4 regions of the Rhizobium sp. BK512 genome follow, and region 1 is predicted to be linked to each of the others. Evidence: riboswitches for the same ligand, from Rfam matches in the RefSeq annotation. Region 1 holds a riboswitch; each other region holds the start of a gene.
What was found. A riboswitch is a leader RNA that binds a small molecule or an ion and turns the genes downstream of it on or off. The one in region 1 is predicted to bind cobalamin.

Region 1 (4,579 bases):
CAGTTTGACGCTGATCGCTCCTTGCGTGCTGCCGAGTTCGTTGGCGGCGCGGGTGAAACTCTTGTTGTCGGCGATCGCCACGAAGGCCTGAACGGAATCGACATCGAGCATGGTTGAAACCAATCATTCGAATTTGTTGTGTCTGAAATATGTAATCATCCAATTCTGTAATGATCAAGTCCCGCCTATGCTGACGCAAATGGACCACAGCGGATGTCACGTTGTGCGCCTCAACGTCGAAAGGCCAAAACATGCCCCCTGATTCCCATTCATCCCCTCGTGCGCGGGGCATCATTGCCCTGCTGGCTGCCTGTCTCTCCTCGCTGATGTTCGGCCTCGAAATATCGAGCGTGCCGGCAATCCTGCCCACTTTGGAAAAAGTGCTTCACGCCGATTTCAGTGCCCTGCAATGGATCATGAACGCCTATACGATCGCCGTTACGACGGTGCTGATGGCCGCAGGCACACTGGCCGACCGCTACGGCCGCAAGCGCGTCTTCCTGATCGGCATTGCCGTCTTCGGCCTCACCTCGCTGATTGCCGGCCTCGCGCAGGATGTTTCGCTGCTGATCGTTGCTCGTTTTCTGCAGGGAATGAGCGGCGGCTTCATGCTGATCTGCCAGGTAGCCGTGCTCTCCCATCAATTCCAAGAGGGCCGCGCCCGTAGTATCGCCTTCGGCTGGTGGGGCATCATTTTCGGCATCGGCCTGGGCTTCGGCCCGATCGTCGGCGTCGGCATCGTGGCGGTGGCCGGATGGCAATGGGTATTCCTCATCCATGCCGTGCTGGCGGCTGTGACAATCGCTCTCGCGCTGACGGGAATTCAGGAATCGCGTGATCCTGCAGCCGGACGGCTCGATATCGCCGGCATCGCTACCCTTTCGCTGGCGGTCTTCTGCCTTGCCTTCTTCATCACCCAGGGGCCTGCTCTCGGTTTTGCGAGCCCGGCTGCGCTTGGCATTATCGGACTTGGTGCCGCAAGCCTCGTCGCCTTCGTCGTTGCCGAAAAGCTGAACCCGCGACCGATGTTCGATGCCTCGGTGTTCCGCATCCGCACCTTCTCGGGCGCCATTGTCGGTTCGGCCGCCATGAATATCAGCTTCTGGCCTTTCATGATCTATTTGCCGATCTGGTATGAAGCCGGCCTCGGTTACGGCAGTGTGGCCGCCGGCATCGCCTTGCTGGCCTATACGCTGCCGACGCTGGTCGTGCCGCCGCTTGCCGAGCAGCTTATGCTGCGCTACCGGCCGGGTATCATCATTCCCGGCGGCCTTTTCACCATCGGGCTCGGCTTCCTGCTGATGAAGTCAGGCAGCGCCGCCGCCGCGCCAAGCTGGCTGACGATGCTGCCCGGCGCGCTGCTTGCCGGCATCGGGCTTGGCTTCACCAATACCCCGGTCACCAACACGACAACCGGTGCGGTATCCAGCGACCGCGCCGGCATGGCCTCCGGCATCGACATGAGCGCCCGGATGATCTCGCTCGCGATCAACATCGCAGTCATGGGCTTCATCCTGTTCAGTGGTGTGCTCTCCCATCTGAAGAGCGCCTTGCCGAACTCGATGGACGCAGGCGATCTGCGCCTGCTTGCCGAACGGATCTCCGCCGGCAGCATCGCCGCCCTGCCTGATATTCCCGCCGAGACGGTGCATGATGCGCTGGTCGCAGGCTTCGGCGGTGTCATGCTCTATGGAGCGATCGGCGTCTGGATTCTCGCTGCTGCGAGCTTCCTCACCTTTGGCCATTGGAGAACACCGGCCTGCCCCAAGGATTGCAGCACCCAGCCGGCCGAGTGAAGCACACCCGCGCCGGCTCAAACCGGCGCTGCCTCGCCTTCCACCTGCCCCCAGCCGTCATGGAAAACCAGCTCTTCCAGCGCCACCCGCTGCCGCCAGCCTTTGACCGCCAGTTCCGGCTCCTCGTAGAGCCGGTCGACGAAGCCGGCGCAGAGCCAGGCGACCACTTCGATATGATCGGGAATGCCAAGTATCTCCTTGAGGTCGCCCTCGCGAAAGATGCTGACCCAGCCGATGCCGACGCCTTCGGCACGGGCCGCGAGCCACAGGTTCTGGATGGCGCAGACGGTGGAATAGCTGTCCATGCGCGGATTATGCGTGCGTCCCAGCACGACGCTGCCGCTGCGGGTGGGATCGCAGGTCACGCAGATGCCGAGCGGCGCCTGGACAATGCCTTCGAGCTTCAGTGAACGATACTTTTCCTGCCGCTCGCCGTTGAACATGCGGGCCGCTTCCTCATTCGCCCCGAGGAACGCATCGCGCACGCGCGCCCTCACCTCGGCGCTTTTCACCAGAATGAAATTCCACGGCTGCATGAAACCGACCGAAGGCGCGTGGTGCGCCGCCGTCAAAAGCCGCGTCACCAGATCGTCCGGCAAGGGATCGGGCAGGAACTGGCTGCGCACGTCGCGCCGCGTCATGATCGCGTGATAGACGGCCTCGCGTTCGGCCGCAGAAAAGCTGGATGCCGGACAAACGGCATCATCAATGGGTCGCATCGTCAAATCCCCAACAACGCAACCGCCCGCCGTCCGCGCGGGTTGGGTCTATCTTGCCAGGCCGGTCTTCTGACTCGGCGTCCTTCGCTTCGCCGCTGCCTTCCCGGCCGCAAGGCCAGTGGCGTAGTTTGAACGGCGAGCGTCAGCCTTACAGCGTTGGGCACGTTCCGGTCTTCCACCGGATTCCCGATTCTCCCGCTGGTGACAGCGGGCACCTGACAGGGCGATCTATGGCGCGGAAAGGGCATGGCCGCAAGCCACATGCGACATTCATTTCGTGGACAGGTTGAAAATGCTGGCCTAGAACGAGACCCTGATCCGAGCGGCGCCATTGGCGTCGAATCCCTTCTCCTTGCATCCCGGTTGCCCGTGTCCCGCTTAACGCCGATGATCCTTGCGGTCGCCCTGTTCATGGAACAGATGGATTCGACCGTGATCGCCACCAGCCTGCCGGCTATAGCGGCCGATATCGGCACTTCGCCGATCGCGCTGAAGCTTGCGGTAACCAGCTACCTTGTGGCGCTTGCGATCTTCATTCCGATCAGCGGCTGGATGTCGGATCGCTTCGGCGCGCGCAACATTTTCCGTCTGGCAATCTCCGTTTTCATGGCCGGTTCGATCGCCTGCGCCTTTTCCAATTCCATCGCAGCCTTCGTCATTTCCCGGCTCATCCAGGGCGCCGGCGGCTCGATGATGACGCCGGTCGGACGGCTGCTTCTGGTGCGCGGCACGCCACGTCACCAGCTGGTGAATGCCATGGCGTGGCTCACCATACCCGCTCTTATCGGCCCGATCATGGGCCCGCCGATCGGCGGCTTCCTGACGACCTATCTCAGCTGGCACTGGATCTTCTGGATCAATGTGCCGATCGGCATTATCGGCATTGCGCTGGTCACCCGCTTCCTGCCGGCAATTGAGCCGCGCAGCCCGAAGCCGATGGATTTTCCGGGTTTCTTCCTGTCCGGGATCGGCTTTGCCGGCTTCGTCTTCGGCATATCCGTCATCAGCCTGCCCGCCGTTCCCGTCATCTACGGCTATGTCACAGTCGCGGTCGGCGTCCTCTCCGGCATCCTGTATTTCGTCCATGCCAGGCGCACGCCGCATCCGTTGCTTGATCCGAAAATGTTCCGCTACCCGATGTTTCGGGCGGCGATCCTCGGCGCCTCGAATTTCCGCATGGGGCTCGGCGCGCTGCCCTTCCTCATGCCGTTGATGCTGCAGCTCGGTTTCGGCCTGACACCGCTGCAGTCTGGCTCTGTCACCTTCGTCAGCGCACTCGGCTCCATGGGTTCGAAATTCGCCGCAACCCGCACCTATAACGCCTTCGGCTTCCGCAACGTCATCGCGCTCACTACCTTCCTTGCCGCAATCTTCCTCGGTGTGAACGGCCTCTTCACTGCTCAAACGCCGATCTATCTCATCATGGGCTCTCTTCTCGTCGGCGGACTGCTGCGCTCCATGGCCTTCTCGGGTGTCAACGCCATGGCCTTCGGGGATGTCGACGAGGCCGACAGCAGTCAGGCGACGGCCATCAATGCCGTGGCGCAGCGCATCTCCATGGCCATGGGTGTTGCAGTCGCAGGGACGATCCTGGAAGTGTCCGCCAGCTTCCACGGCGGCCAACTTACGGTCACCGATTTCCATATCGCCTTCTTCATCGTGGCAGGGATTTCCTCACTCGCCTGCATCACTTTCCTGCGCCTGCCCGCCAATGCAGGCGATGACATGACGACACGCCGCGGCAAGCATGGACATGCCGAAGCGGCTGCGCCGGAAGATGCCCAGAGAGAGGCAATGGCCGAAAGCCGATAAAACTTCACAGGCCTGTCATTTTTCCTCACAGAATCCACGTGACAATTCCAATTCGCATGTCTACATAGGCGGCATGTCGATTTCGTCCGTTTACGCATCGCGATTTTATTCGTACCGCTGCTTCCAGCGGATGCGGGTCTGTGCGTAACCGAAACTAACGCGACGACACACCCGAACAGCCGCTAGTCAACCTGGCGGCTTTTTTGTTCCGCCACGGTATGACCAAACAGGAGAGCATACCGTGACTGACAC
Region 2 (4,579 bases), on a different contig from region 1:
GCTCTTCATTGCGCCGGCAGTTGGGGCACTCCATGCAGCTGTCGACGATCGTGCCGACGGCAACATTGTCGCCCGCCTTGAAGCGTGAAACGGCGCTCCCGACGGCAGATACCCGCCCGACGATCTCATGGCCCGGCACGACCGGATAGGCCGAAAAGCCCCAGTCGTTGCGGGCCATGTGCAGGTCCGTATGGCAGACGCCGCAATAGAGAATATCGATCGCCACGTCCTCTGGACGCAGGTCCCGGCGGTCGAAAGAGAAAGGTTGCAACGGCGTGTTCGCATCGGTTGCGGCAAATGCTGATGTTCTCAATGGCTTATCCCTTGCAAGGCTGTTGAAAGCTGACGGACACCGGAAGCTGTGCCGGATGGGATATAGCGTCGATGGATTATCCGGATTAGACGAGGAATGCGGGAAAGGCTTGTGAGCTAGGCTCAGCAAACGCTTATCGATGGCCTGCGTCATACACCGCTATCCGGTCATGATGAAAAGCCGGCCAGACATCGAACAAGGCCGGCGCCCTGAATTTCTCAAAAATTCGACAGCCGCGACTGGACAAGGCAAATGTAACTTTATAACAACAGGGATGTAATGTTATTACATTAAAGGAGATTTCATGGCCCGGCACCTTTTCGCTATCTTCGCAGTCGCCACTGCGCTCACATCCGCCACCTTGCCATCGGCTTCCCGCGCCGAGGAGGAACAGCAGGAGAGTTGGCGGCTTTTCGTGGCTGATCACAGCCTGCCGGTCGTCCACGCCATCGATCTTGCGAGCGGCAGACAGATCGGCCGCTTCGATCTCAAGGGTTATGCCGCCCTGTCGCTGAGCGACACCGGGCGCACGGTCTTTGCCGTCCAGGGCGAAGAGAATGTCGTTCATGCCATCGATACCGGCATTGCCCTTTCCGATCATGGAGAGCATCGCGATCTCGAGGTGGCGCCGCCGAAGCTGATCGGCGCGACGATAAAGGGCGAGAAGCCGGGCCATGTGGTGACGCATGGCGATGACGTGGCGATTTTCTACGACCGGACCGACCGCTTCGATCTCTTGAAGGAGAGCAGCCTGCTGCAGGAAAAGCCGGAGCCGAAAGCTGTCAACACCATCGCCGCCCATCACGGCGTCGCTGTGCCGATGGGCAATCACCTGCTGGTCTCCGTGCCGAACATGCAGGCGCCGGTCAAGGAGGGCGAACTGCCGCCACGCCTGGGCCTGCGGGTGCTCGACCGGGATGGCCGGCAGATCGGCGATGTCGCGCCCTGCACCGGCCTGCATGGCGAGGCAACCTCCGCCCGCCTCGTCGCCTTCGGTTGCGAGGAAGGCGTGCTCATCGCCCGCCCCAGCGGCGCGGAAGGCCCGAGCGTGGAAATGCTCGCCTATGGCGCATCGCTGCCGCGGGGCAAGGTCTCGACGCTGCTCGGCGGCCGCTCGATGCAGTTCTTCCTCGGCAATTACGGAGAGGACAAGCTGGCGCTGATCGATCCTGATAATACGGACGCACCCTATCGCATCATCGACCTTCCAACGCGTCGCGTCGATTTTGTGCTCGATCCGGCAAAGTTTCAGAATGCCTATATCCTCACCGAAGATGGCAGGCTGCATCTGCTCGATACAGTCAAGGGCGAGATCGTCAGATCGGAAACCGTGACCGAGCCCTACAGCAAGGATGGTCATTGGCGCGATCCGCGTCCGCGGCTGGCCGTTGCCGGCGATGATATCGCCATCACCGATCCCCGTCACAGCTTGATTCGCCTCGTCAGCACGCAGACGCTGAAGGAGGTGCGTACGATCCCCGTCGAGGGCCAGCCCTTCGCGCTTGTCGCCGCCGGCGGCTCGGGCGCCAGTCACTAAGGCGGCCTCGGACCCGACACACTTCGCATTCCGGCGCTTGACGTCGCCCATGGCGGCGTCATAGATCGAGGCGACGGTTCCCCGAAGAGAACTCCGAGGGGAATAATAGGGAACACGGTGAGGACGACCCAAGAGGGACCGAGACCGTGGCTGCCCCCGCAACTGTAAGCGGATTGTCGATCTCGGGGTTGATCGCTTCAGCGATCATGCCCTCGGCCTCAGGGCCGTGCCACTGCGATTTCGCGGGAAGGCAGATGACCGGCACATATTCGCGAGCCAGGAGACCTGCCGTCGATCACGATCCAATCAAGCCGGGCGGGGATGCCCGGACAAGGAGCAGACATGATTGACGAGACCCCTCCCCACCTGCCGCCATCCATCCGTCTCGATTGGACGATCCGCCGCTAGCCTCCCGCTCGCTGGCCATCGTTCGCGCGCCGGCATCCGCTAGCCCTTTTCCTTTGATCGAGAGTTTTCCATGCGACAGCTTCTGAAGAGCTTTTCCCTCGCGCTCGGGCTGGCCGGCTTTGCTGCGCCCGCACTTGCCGCCACCCAATATCCCCTCACCCTCACCAATTGCGGCCAGCAGGTCACCTTCGAAAAGGCACCGGCCAAGATCGTCTCGATCGGCCAGGGCATGACCGAAGTGCTGTTCTCGCTCGGCCTTGCCGACAAGATTGCCGGCACGGCCGTCTGGGTCGGCCCGGTTCTGCCGCAATATGCCGATGTCAACAGCAGGATCAAACGGCTGGCCGACAATGACCCGAGCTTCGAATCCGTCGTCGGCGCGGAGCCCGATCTGGTGGCTGCCGAATTCGAATGGCATGTCGGCACGCAAGGCTCCGTCGGCAAGCGCGAGCAGTTTGGGGATCTCGGCATCAACACCTATGTCGCGCCGGCCGATTGCGTCGCCAAGATCAATACCGACGGCGGCGATGGCGTGCGCAAGGAACTGTTCACGATGGACCTGATCTATCAGGAAATCGCCGAACTCTCCGAGATCTTCGACGTGAAAGACCGCGGCGATGCTGTCATCGCCGACCTGAAGAAGCGGGAGGCCGCGGCCGTTGCCTCTGTTGCCGGTGCTGCGGCAAAGAACCTGCCGGTCGTCTTCTGGTTCTCCAGCAAGGAAGTGAAAGGCGATGCCTTCATCGCCGGCAAGAACAGCGCGCCAGCCTATATCCTGAAGACGCTCGGGGCGAAGAACGTCGTCACGACGGAAGAGGAATGGCCCCTCGTCGGCTGGGAAACGATTTCGCAGGCCAATCCCGCCGTCATCGTCATCGCCACCATGGACCGCCGCCGCTATGCCGCCGATGATCCCAAGGTGAAGGTGGATTTCCTGGAAAACGATCCGGTTACGAAAGAGCTCGATGCCGTCAGGAACAAGCGCTTCATCATGATGGACGCGCAGTCGATGAACCCGACGATCAGAACCATCGACGGCATCGAGACGCTGGCAAAGGGCATCCAGTCCTTCGGTCTGGCCCAGTGAGCCAGGCTGCCTTGCCACAGAGGAAATGGTGGGCGCTTGCCACGCTCACCATCGCCGCCCTCCTCCTGCTCGGTATCATGATCAGTCTCGCCGTATCGATCGGCGAGATATCAATCCCGCTCGCCACCACGGCAGAAGCGGTTTCCAACCGCCTCTTCGGCACGGCATTCGAGCTCAGCCGCATCCATCAGGGCATCGTCTGGGATTACCGCCTCAGCCGCGCGCTGGCGGCGGCCAGTGCCGGCGCATCGCTGGCAGTGTGCGGCACGGTGCTGCAGGCGCTGCTGCGCAATCCGCTTGCCGAACCCTATGTGCTCGGAATTTCAGCCGGCGCCTCCACCGGCGCGGTCTGCGTCATGATATCAGGTCTCGGCTATGGCGTGCTCAGTCTCTCCGGCGGTGCCTTCATCGGCGCCGTCGTCGCCTTTCTGCTGGTCGGCATCCTGGCGGCCGGTGCTGGCGGCACCAGCGAGCGCATCATTCTCTGCGGCGTGGCGGGCTCGCAGCTCTTCAATGCGCTGACCTCCTATATCGTCACGACCTCGGCCAATGCCGAACAGGCGCGTGGCGTGCTCTTCTGGCTCTTGGGGTCGCTTTCCGGCGTGCGCTGGCCGGATGTCTATCTTTCCGTGCCGGTCGCACTGACAGGCTTTGTCGTCTGCCTTGCCCATGTGCGTGCGCTCGATGCCTTCGCCTTTGGCACGGATGCCGCAGCCTCCCTCGGCATCGCCGTGCGCCGCGTACAGTTCACCCTGCTCGGCGTGACAGCGGCGATGACGGCAGGCGTCGTCAGCATTGTGGGCTCAATCGGCTTCGTCGGCCTCGTCATTCCCCATGCCGCCCGCTTTCTCGTCGGCCCCGCACATGGCCGCCTGCTGCCGGCGACAGCGCTCGGCGGGGCGATCTTCATGGTCGGCGCCGACATCGTCTCACGCATCATCATTCCGCAGCAGATCCTGCCGATCGGCGTCGTCACCGCGCTCTTCGGCGCTCCGGCCTTCGCCATCATCCTCTATCGCGTGCGGAGAAGCGCATGACCATCACCGTCGACAAGGTCACCTATGCCGCCGGCAATACCGTCATCGTCAACGGCGTCAGCATATCAGTCGAAAAGGGCAAGGTGCTCGGCCTGCTCGGGCCGAACGGCTCCGGCAAATCCAGCCTGCTGCGCCTGATCTGCCGGCTGCGGCAGGTCAGATCCGGCGTCATCCGCCTCGGCGACGATGATGTCTCC
Region 3 (4,579 bases), on a different contig from region 1:
CGGCGCAGCTGCAGCTTCAGGCCGAATTTCGAGGCGATGCCGGCCGCAAGCTGCGTATAACCGGCTTCCAGGCCGACGGATGCGCCGAAGCCGTTGGAAACGAGGTTCTGGATCGCGACAAGGATGCTGTCCGTCAGCGACAGGCGGCCGCCATGCAGCGCATTGGCCTCGATCGGGTCGACCATCGGCTTTTTGCGCCATTTGGCGAGAATGAAGAGCAAGAGCCCGAGAAGCATGCCGCCGGCTACCGGGGCCGACATCAGCAGAAACTTGCTGTCGATCTGCGAGGCGCTGAGCCTCGTCGTGCCGTCTATGCCGAAGATCAGGCTGTGCATCTCTTCCGAGGCATAGCTCATGGCTGAGACCGCAAGCCCCGATACGATGCCGACAAGCGCGCCGGCAAAGACCATGCCCATTTCGCTGTGGCGAATGAGCGCGCGCAGGCGCCCCGGATCGAAGGCGGTGCCTAGAGGGCCGAGGCGGCGAATGTGCATTCGGGAGAGCATCATGGGGAAATTAGGCGGCAAGAATAGGGGTCAAGGGCGGAGCCGGCATCCGCATGAGCGGCAATTGCGGCAAAAAACCGGCCGGGCCGTAAAGTTTTTGTGACGTAAGCCTTTGATTAAAGACGATAATATCGGTAGTGTAAGTCGAGATGAACATGAGCGGGACGTTGCGCGGCAATTGACATGGGGGTTGCACGCGCCTAACCATGAATCCACATAATGGATGGTTCCGGATCGGCAAACGCCTTCCGGATTAAAAGGGAATGTGACGGGGCGGACCCAAGCCGGGCGCCTTCATCACAGCCGACCCCGCGACTGTAGAGCAGTCAGGGTCTTCCATCCGGCATTTGGATTGCGGCGCCGACAGTCTTGCATTCTGCAAGCGGGCAAGGCGGACAAGTGCCGGAAAAGCCACTGGAAATGCATCGTGATCAGCCGGGGCAGGACGCCTCTAATTCTACGAATCGTCCGCCTTTTCACGAGATGCAGCCGGGAAGGCGAGGCGGATCCGCTGGCACGATAAGGGGCGACCGAGCGGTCGCCCCTGTCGCGGCCGATAACTGCGAGCCAGGAGACCTGCTATCCGTGCCGGGCATAATGCCCAATTTGGGCGCTTTGCCCGCTGCCAGCACGGAGGTTGTCTTGGCTGAAGGATGTTATTCAGCGCTGCCTCTGGTGGTGCGATATGGGCGCGGTGTTCCGCCGCCCCTCTGTGATGAGCTTCTGGCGCAGGCCGTTTTCTCTTCCCTGATTCCTGTGACAAGCACAGGAATGAGGGGTGCGGCGAAGGCCGTGCCCATCCTCAACGGACGGTGCTGTCATGACCACCACCTTCATCCTCGGCGGCGCTCGCTCCGGCAAATCCCGCTTCGCCGAAAATCTTATTGCCACGAGCGGTCTCGAGCGCCATTACATCGCCACCGGCCGCGCCTGGGACGACGAGATGCAGGCGCGCATCGACCAGCACAGGGCCGATCGCGGCCCCTCCTGGACGACGCATGAGGAACCGCTCGATCTCACCGAGCGCCTGACCGCCATCGACGCGGAGGGCAGGGCCATCCTCGTCGATTGCCTGACGCTGTGGCTCACCAATCTGATGATGGAGGGGCGCGATATCGCCGCCCAGTCTGCCGCCCTTGCTGGCTTTCTGCCTCATGCTAAGGCGCGGCTCGTCATCGTTTCCAATGAAGTCGGCCTCGGCATCGTGCCCGAGAACCGCATGGCGCGGGAATTTCGCGACCATGCAGGCCGGCTGCACCAGATGATCGCGGCTTCGGCCGAGGATGTTTATTTTATCGCAGCGGGTCTGCCGCTGAAAATGAAGGGTTAGTTCCATGCAGCAGAAAATCCCCGCAACCGTCATCACCGGCTTTCTCGGCGCCGGCAAGACGACGATGATCCGCAACCTGCTCACCAATGCCGGCGGCAAGAAGATCGCGCTGATCATCAACGAGTTCGGCGATCTCGGCGTCGATGGTGACGTGCTGAAGGGCTGCGGTGCGGAAAACTGCACCGAGGACGACATCATCGAGCTCACCAATGGCTGCATCTGCTGCACCGTTGCCGACGATTTCATTCCGACCATGACCAAGCTTCTGGAGCGCGACCAGCGCCCTGACCATATCGTCATCGAAACCTCGGGCCTTGCCCTGCCGCAGCCGCTCGTCGCCGCCTTCAACTGGCCGGATATCCGCAGCGAAGTCACCGTCGATGGCGTCATCACCGTGGTCGATAGTGCGGCCGTTGCTGCCGGTCGTTTTGCCGATGACCACGATGCCGTCGATGCGCGCCGTGTCGAGGATGAATCGCTCGATCATGAAAGCCCGATCGAGGAACTTTTCGAGGATCAGCTGACCTGCGCCGACCTGATCGTGCTCAACAAGACCGATTTGATCGACGCGGACGGGCTTGGCCGCGTGAAGAGCGAAGTCGCCTCGCGCATTGCCCGCAAGCCTGTCATGATCGAAGCGAAGAACGGCGAGGTGCCGGCAAGCGTGCTGCTCGGCCTCGGCATCGGCACGGAAGACGATATCGTCAACCGCAAGTCCCATCACGAGCTGGAGCATGAGGATGGCGAGCCGCACGACCACGATGAATTCGACAGTTTCGTCGTCGAACTCGGCGCTGTCTCGGATACGGCAGGTTTCGTCGAGAAGCTGAAGGGCATCATCGCCGAGCATGACGTGCTGCGCCTGAAGGGCTTCATCGATGTCTCCGGCAAGCCGATGCGCCTGCAGCTACAGGCCGTGGGTGCCCGCATCGACCAGTATTTCGACCGTGCCTGGGCGCCGGGTGAGGCCCGCAATACGCGTCTCGTCGTCATCGGTCTGCACGAGATGGATCAGGACGCAGTGCGCAAGGCGATCGAAGCGCTCGTCCGAGGGTAAACAATGCATCTGCTTCTCGCTCAACAGGGGACGATCAGCTACGGGGACGAGGCGATCGACCTCGGCCAGTCGCCCGGCGATATCCTGTTCCTGTCCGCTGCCGATACCGAGCTTGCGGCGATTGCCGCGGCCCATAGCGGCAGAGAAGGAGGCTATTCGCTGAGGCTTGCGAGCCTGATGAGCCTGAAGCACCCGATGTCGGTCGATGCCTATGTGGAGCGGACGGCGCGGCATGCGAAGCTGATCATCGTGCGGGCGCTCGGCGGGGCGAGCTATTTCCACTATGCGCTGGAGGCGCTGCATGCGATCGCGGCGCGCAGCGGTGCGCTGATTGCGGTGCTGCCGGGGGATTCGAAGCCGGATGCCGGGCTGACGCCGTTTTCCAATGTGGCGCTGGATGATCTGAATGCGCTCTGGGCCTATCTGATCGAGGGCGGGGATGCCAATGCACGGGGCTTTCTGGCCTATGCGGCGGCGATGCTCTCGGGAGAGGAGAAGCCGGCGCCGGCTGTGCCGCTGATGAAGGCCGGGATCTGGTGGCCGGGGCGGGGGCTTGTTGGGGTCGAGGAGTGGCGGAAGCTCACCGGTTCTGTCTTCTCCCCAGCGGGGAGAAGATGCCCGGCAGGGCAGATGAGGGGGGCGAGCGACGGAGAGAGCGAGCAACAGGAGCACGATTTCGAGGTTTGTGGAGTGGCCCCCTCATCCGACCCTTCGGGCCACCGACCGGGGTCGAGCCACGGGTCTCGACCCGTCCTCCGGACCCCCGCTGGGGAGAAGGGACAGGCAGCACCCGTCGTTGCCATCGCCTTCTACCGCGCACTCGTGCAGAGCGGCGAAACCCGCCCTGTCGAGGCACTGATCGAAACCCTGGAGGCGCAGGGTCTTCGCCCATTGCCGGTCTTTGCCTACAGCCTCAAGGACCCGGTTTCCAAGGGCATCCTCGAAGCCATCTTCGCCGATCTCCAACCCGACGTGGTCATCAACACGACAGGCTTTGCCGTGTCCGCACCCGGTGCTGATCGCGAGCCGACGGTGCTGGAGGCCAACGACGCGATCGTGCTGCAGGCGATCTTTTCCGCCTCGTCGCGGGAGGCCTGGGCAGCCTCATCGCAAGGCTTGTCGGCCCGCGATCTCGGCATGAACGTCGCGCTGCCGGAGGTGGATGGCCGCGTGCTTTCGCGCGCCGTCTCCTTCAAGGCTGCCGCTCGCTACGATGCCGCGGTCGAGGCTAATATCGTTTCCAGCGAGCCGGATGCCGGACGCATGGCCTATGTCGCAGCCCTTGCCGCCAACTGGGCGCGGTTGCGGCAGCGGCCGGTTTCGGAGCGGCGTGTCGCGCTGGTCATGGCGAACTATCCGAACCGGGACGGACGGCTCGGCAATGGCGTCGGGCTCGATACGCCCGCCGGGACGATCGAGGTGATGCGGGCGATGGCGGAGGCTGGTTATCCGCTCGCCGATATTCCCGATGATGGCGATGCGCTCATGCGGCATCTGATGGCCGGGCCGACCAATTCCGGTCTCGACGGCAAGGTTGTGCGCGAGCGGCTTTCCTTGAGTCGATACAAGGATTTCTTCGCCTCTCTTCCCAATCAGATTCAGGATGAAGTCAACGCGCGATGGGGCGATCCGGAGGCCGATCCCTATATGCGCGAGGGTGCTTTTGCGCTCCCCTTTGCGCGTTTC
Region 4 (4,579 bases), on a different contig from region 1:
CCGATCGACCTGGATCTGGAAACCGGACTGGATGAGGAACTGACGTCGTGGCTCGCTTTCGCCACCCAGAAACTCGATGAACTCTCTGCCCTCGGCAGTCCCGGCGGGGCTTATCAAGTAATTGCTGCAGCCTCTCAGGCCGTTGCCTCTCGAGCGGCTTCTCCACGTGTGCATGATCTCAAAGTTAGGCAGCGGGTCGCGGCAATCGATGAGACGATGATGACGCGGAGCAGCGGTTTTGCCGAGCGGACCAGCCTGCAGGAGCGCAAGCTTTGCCTGCCGCTCTTCCCGACAACGACGATCGGCTCCTTCCCGCAGACATCCAATGTGCGCAAGTCCCGCTCGGCCTTCGCAAAGGGTACGATCAGCGAGGCGGACTACGATGCGTTCCTGAAAAAGGAGACCGAAGCGGCGATCCGTTGGCAGGAGGAAATCGGTCTCGACGTGCTCGTCCACGGGGAATTCGAGCGCAACGACATGGTGCAGTATTTCGGTGAGCAGCTTTCCGGTTTCGCCTTTACGCAACATGCCTGGGTGCAGAGCTACGGTTCACGCTATGTCCGCCCGCCTATCATCTTCGGCGATGTCTCTCGGCCGAAGCCGATGACAGTCGAGTGGTGGCGCTACGCGCAGTCGCTGACGGACAAGCCGGTCAAGGGAATGCTGACCGGGCCGGTGACGATCCTCAACTGGTCCTTCGTGCGTGATGATCTTTCTCGCGCGGATGTCAGCCGGCAGATCGCTCTGGCGATCCGCGACGAAGTGATCGATCTCGAAAAGGCGGGTGCTGCGATGATCCAGATCGACGAGGCCGCTCTCCGTGAGGGTCTGCCATTGCGCAAGGCCGACTGGAAGACCTATCTCGACTGGGCGGTCGAGAGTTTTCGCCTTTGCGCATCCGGTGTTTCCGACGAGACGCAGATCCATACGCATATGTGCTATTCGGAGTTCAACCAGATCATCGATGCCATCGCCGCGATGGATGCCGATGTGATCTCGATCGAGACTTCACGATCGAAGATGGAACTGCTGGAGGCTTTCCGCAGCTACAAATATCCGAACGAGATCGGCCCCGGCGTCTACGACATCCATTCGCCCCGCGTTCCCGAGGTCGCCGAGATGACGGAGCTCCTGACGCTGGCGCGGAAGCGTCTGACGGACGGACAGCTATGGATCAATCCGGATTGCGGATTGAAGACACGCAAGTGGGAAGAGGTTCGCCCGGCACTCGTCAACATGGTTGCCGCCGCTCGGCAGTTGCGTAATGCCGCACCGCCGACACGCGCCTGAGCGCCTAATCGATTCCTGGAGAGCCGGCTATGGGCCGGCTCTTTCCGACGCGGCCTTCTCTACAGGCTGCTTTCGTTAACCATTCATTAACCACGTTTTTCACAGGAATGCAGCGATTTCAAACATGCCGTAACGCGATGCGCAAACCATCCGTTGACGCAAACCGGGATTCGAGTACTATATCTAGTGTTCAAGGTTCCTTCGATTCGTGAGGGTCGGGGGCTAAGATGGGAATACGGTGCGTCTCGCCATGACGGCGCGACAAAGCCGGAGCTGCCCCCGCAACTGTAAGCGGCGAGCAACTGTCCGATTTCAGGTCACTGAGGCATGAAGCTTTGGGAAGGCTGGGGGCAGGGTGCTTCGACCCGCGAGCCAGGAGACCTGCCTTGAACGAGGTATCCACGGGCGGGGTGTCCGGAAGGTCGCGTATACGCAGGCGGATCAAATCCGCGCCTGTTGCGCTGCCCCCGAATGTCCGCTGAACACTTCGGGATTGAAGTCATGTTGAAAGCATTAAAACCGCCGCCCGCGCAGATCGTGCGGGGGAGAGTGTTCGGCGTGTAAAGCGCCAACTTTGTCAGATCAATACCAAGCATTCCCTCGGACGCCGCAAGGCGCCCGATCCTAGTTCTGCGTCTGGAATCCATTGACATCACGAGGAACATGATGAGCGTTACCGTTTACAGCAAGCCTGCCTGCGTACAGTGCACCGCTACCTACCGCGCCCTCGACCGTTTGGGCGTCGACTACCAGATCATCGATATCTCCGAGGATGCCGACGCGCTCGATCGCGTGCGCGGCATGGGCTACATGCAGGTTCCGGTCGTCGTTGCCGGCGAGAACCACTGGGCGGGCTTCCGTCCCGACATGATCAGCGCGCTCTCCTGACCGGAGAAAAGCGGTGGGCCTGATCGTCTATTATTCCAGCCGGTCCGAAAATACCCATCGTTTCGTCGAGAGGCTGGGACTGCGCGCGGCGCGCATTCCCGCTGGCGCTGAAGACATCCACATTCGCGAACCCTATGTGCTGATCTCGCCCACCTATTGCGGGGACGGCGGCAAAGGGGCCGTGCCCAAGCAGGTAATCCGTTTCCTCAATGATGCGGAAAACCGCTCCAACATCCGCGGCGTGATTGCTGCGGGCAACAGCAATTTCGGCGAGACCTACGGGCTTGCCGGCGACGTAATCTCGCAAAAATGCCAGGTACCTTACCTCTACCGGTTCGAGCTCCTGGGGACTGCCGAGGATGTCGCCAATGTCAAAGACGGGATGGGACGATTTTGGACACGGGGACAAATCTGACGCGGGATGCGGGCGTCAAGCCGCTCAAGGCCGTGGAAGCGCTGGATTATCACGCGCTGAACGCGATGCTGAACCTCTATGATGATGAGGGCAAGATCCAGCTCGACAAGGACCGCATGGCGGCCAAGCAGTATTTCCTGCAGCATGTGAACCAGAACACGGTGTTCTTCCATAATCTCCGGGAGAAGCTCGATTATCTGGTAACTGAAGGCTATTACGAGCAGGAAGTGCTCGACCAGTATTCCTTCAATTTCGTCCGCGACCTGTTCGACGAAGCCTATGCCAAGAAGTTCCGGTTCCCGACCTTCCTCGGCGCCTTCAAATATTACACCAGCTACACGCTGAAGACTTTCGACGGAAAGCGCTACCTGGAGCGCTATGAAGATCGTATCTGCATGGTGGCGCTCGCGCTCGCCAGAGGCAATGAACAGCTTGCCCGCGATCTGATGGAAGAGATCATCTCCGGCCGTTTCCAGCCGGCAACGCCAACCTTCCTCAATGCCGGCAAGAAGCAGCGTGGCGAACTCGTCTCCTGCTTCCTGCTGCGTGTCGAAGACAATATGGAATCGATCGGTCGCTCCATCAATTCGGCGCTGCAGCTGTCCAAGCGTGGCGGAGGCGTTGCGCTGTCCTTGACGAACATCCGCGAGGCCGGTGCGCCGATCAAGCAGATCGAAAACCAGTCTTCCGGCATCATCCCCGTCATGAAGCTGCTCGAAGACTCGTTCTCCTACGCCAACCAGCTTGGTGCGCGGCAGGGGGCAGGTGCCGTCTATCTCAATGCGCACCACCCCGATATCATGCGCTTCCTCGATACCAAGCGCGAAAATGCCGATGAGAAGATCCGCATCAAGACGCTATCGCTCGGCGTCGTCGTGCCTGACATCACCTTCGACCTCGCCAAGAACAATGAGGATATGTACCTCTTCTCGCCCTATGACGTGGAGCGGGTCTATGGCGTCCCCTTCACCGAGATATCGGTGACTGAAAAGTATCGCGAGATGGTGGCGGATGCCCGTATCACCAAGAAGAAGATCAAGGCCCGCGAATTCTTCCAGGTGATCGCCGAAATACAGTTCGAGAGCGGCTATCCCTACATCATGTTCGAAGACACGGTGAACCGCGCAAACCCGATCGCCGGCCGCATCAGCATGAGCAACCTCTGCTCGGAAATCCTACAGGTGAGCGAGGCCAGCGAATTCAACGACGACCTTTCCTACAAGACGATGGGCAAGGATATTTCCTGCAATCTCGGCTCGCTGAATATCGCCATGGCGATGGATTCATCCGATTTCGGCAAGACGATCGAAACCTCGATCCGCGCGCTGACGGCCGTTTCCGACATGAGCCATATCTCTTCGGTGCCTTCGATCGAGAAGGGCAATGACGACAGCCATGCGATCGGCTTGGGACAGATGAACCTGCATGGCTATCTTGCCCGCGAGCGCATCCATTACGGTTCGGAAGAAGGCGTCGATTTCACCAATATCTACTTCTACACGGTGACCTATCACGCTCTGCGTGCATCCAACCGCCTGGCGGTCGAGCATGGCGCAAGTTTCAAGGGCTTCGAGAATTCGAAATATGCCTCAGGTGACTATTTCGACAAATATACCGGGCAGGAGTGGAAGCCGGCGACCGAGAAGGTGCAGGCGCTGTTCGATGACGCCGGCATTCATATCCCGACGCAGGAAGACTGGCTGGAATTGAAGAAGGTCGTCATGGCCTCCGGGCTCTATAACCAGAACCTGCAGGCGGTGCCGCCGACGGGCTCGATCTCCTACATCAATCACTCCACCTCCTCGATCCACCCGATCGTCTCGAAGATCGAGATCCGCAAGGAAGGCAAGATCGGCCGCGTCTATTATCCGGCGCCGTTCATGACCAACGACAATCTCGATTATTACGAGGATGCGTACGAGATCGGCGCGGAAAAGATCATTGATACTTATGCGGCTGCCACCCAGCATGTCGACCAGGGCCTGT

Region 2: linked by a shared signal. The riboswitch ahead of FHX06_RS01195 (ABC transporter substrate-binding protein) and the one ahead of bluB (5,6-dimethylbenzimidazole synthase) in region 1 are both predicted to bind cobalamin.
Region 3: linked by a shared signal. The riboswitch ahead of cobU (bifunctional adenosylcobinamide kinase/adenosylcobinamide-phosphate guanylyltransferase) and the one ahead of bluB (5,6-dimethylbenzimidazole synthase) in region 1 are both predicted to bind cobalamin.
Region 4: linked by a shared signal. The riboswitch ahead of nrdH (glutaredoxin-like protein NrdH) and the one ahead of bluB (5,6-dimethylbenzimidazole synthase) in region 1 are both predicted to bind cobalamin.

The regions. Positions count from the first base shown of each region.
Region 1 covers NZ_JACIAS010000002.1:467,883-472,461, reverse strand. Annotated here, with positions in the region: gene FHX06_RS08285 (LysR family transcriptional regulator) at 1-111, opposite strand, end outside; gene FHX06_RS08280 (MFS transporter) at 252-1,796, shown strand; gene bluB (5,6-dimethylbenzimidazole synthase) at 1,814-2,515, opposite strand; cobalamin riboswitch at 2,557-2,749, opposite strand; gene FHX06_RS08270 (MFS transporter) at 2,903-4,327, shown strand; gene FHX06_RS08265 (3-deoxy-7-phosphoheptulonate synthase) at 4,569-4,579, shown strand, end outside.
Region 2 covers NZ_JACIAS010000001.1:223,790-228,368, forward strand. Annotated here, with positions in the region: gene FHX06_RS01185 (NAD(P)-dependent alcohol dehydrogenase) at 1-313, opposite strand, end outside; gene FHX06_RS01190 (metallochaperone AztD) at 618-1,850, shown strand; cobalamin riboswitch at 1,908-2,158, shown strand; gene FHX06_RS01195 (ABC transporter substrate-binding protein) at 2,329-3,345, shown strand; gene FHX06_RS01200 (iron chelate uptake ABC transporter family permease subunit) at 3,357-4,382, shown strand; gene FHX06_RS01205 (ABC transporter ATP-binding protein) at 4,379-4,579, shown strand, end outside.
Region 3 covers NZ_JACIAS010000001.1:382,817-387,395, reverse strand. Annotated here, with positions in the region: gene FHX06_RS02030 (chloride channel protein) at 1-506, opposite strand, end outside; cobalamin riboswitch at 714-1,105, shown strand; gene cobU (bifunctional adenosylcobinamide kinase/adenosylcobinamide-phosphate guanylyltransferase) at 1,327-1,836, shown strand; gene cobW (cobalamin biosynthesis protein CobW) at 1,841-2,893, shown strand; gene cobN (cobaltochelatase subunit CobN) at 2,897-4,579, shown strand, end outside.
Region 4 covers NZ_JACIAS010000010.1:298,808-303,386, reverse strand. Annotated here, with positions in the region: gene metE (5-methyltetrahydropteroyltriglutamate--homocysteine S-methyltransferase) at 1-1,290, shown strand, start outside; cobalamin riboswitch at 1,467-1,694, shown strand; gene nrdH (glutaredoxin-like protein NrdH) at 1,957-2,178, shown strand; gene nrdI (class Ib ribonucleoside-diphosphate reductase assembly flavoprotein NrdI) at 2,192-2,593, shown strand; gene nrdE (class 1b ribonucleoside-diphosphate reductase subunit alpha) at 2,572-4,579, shown strand, end outside.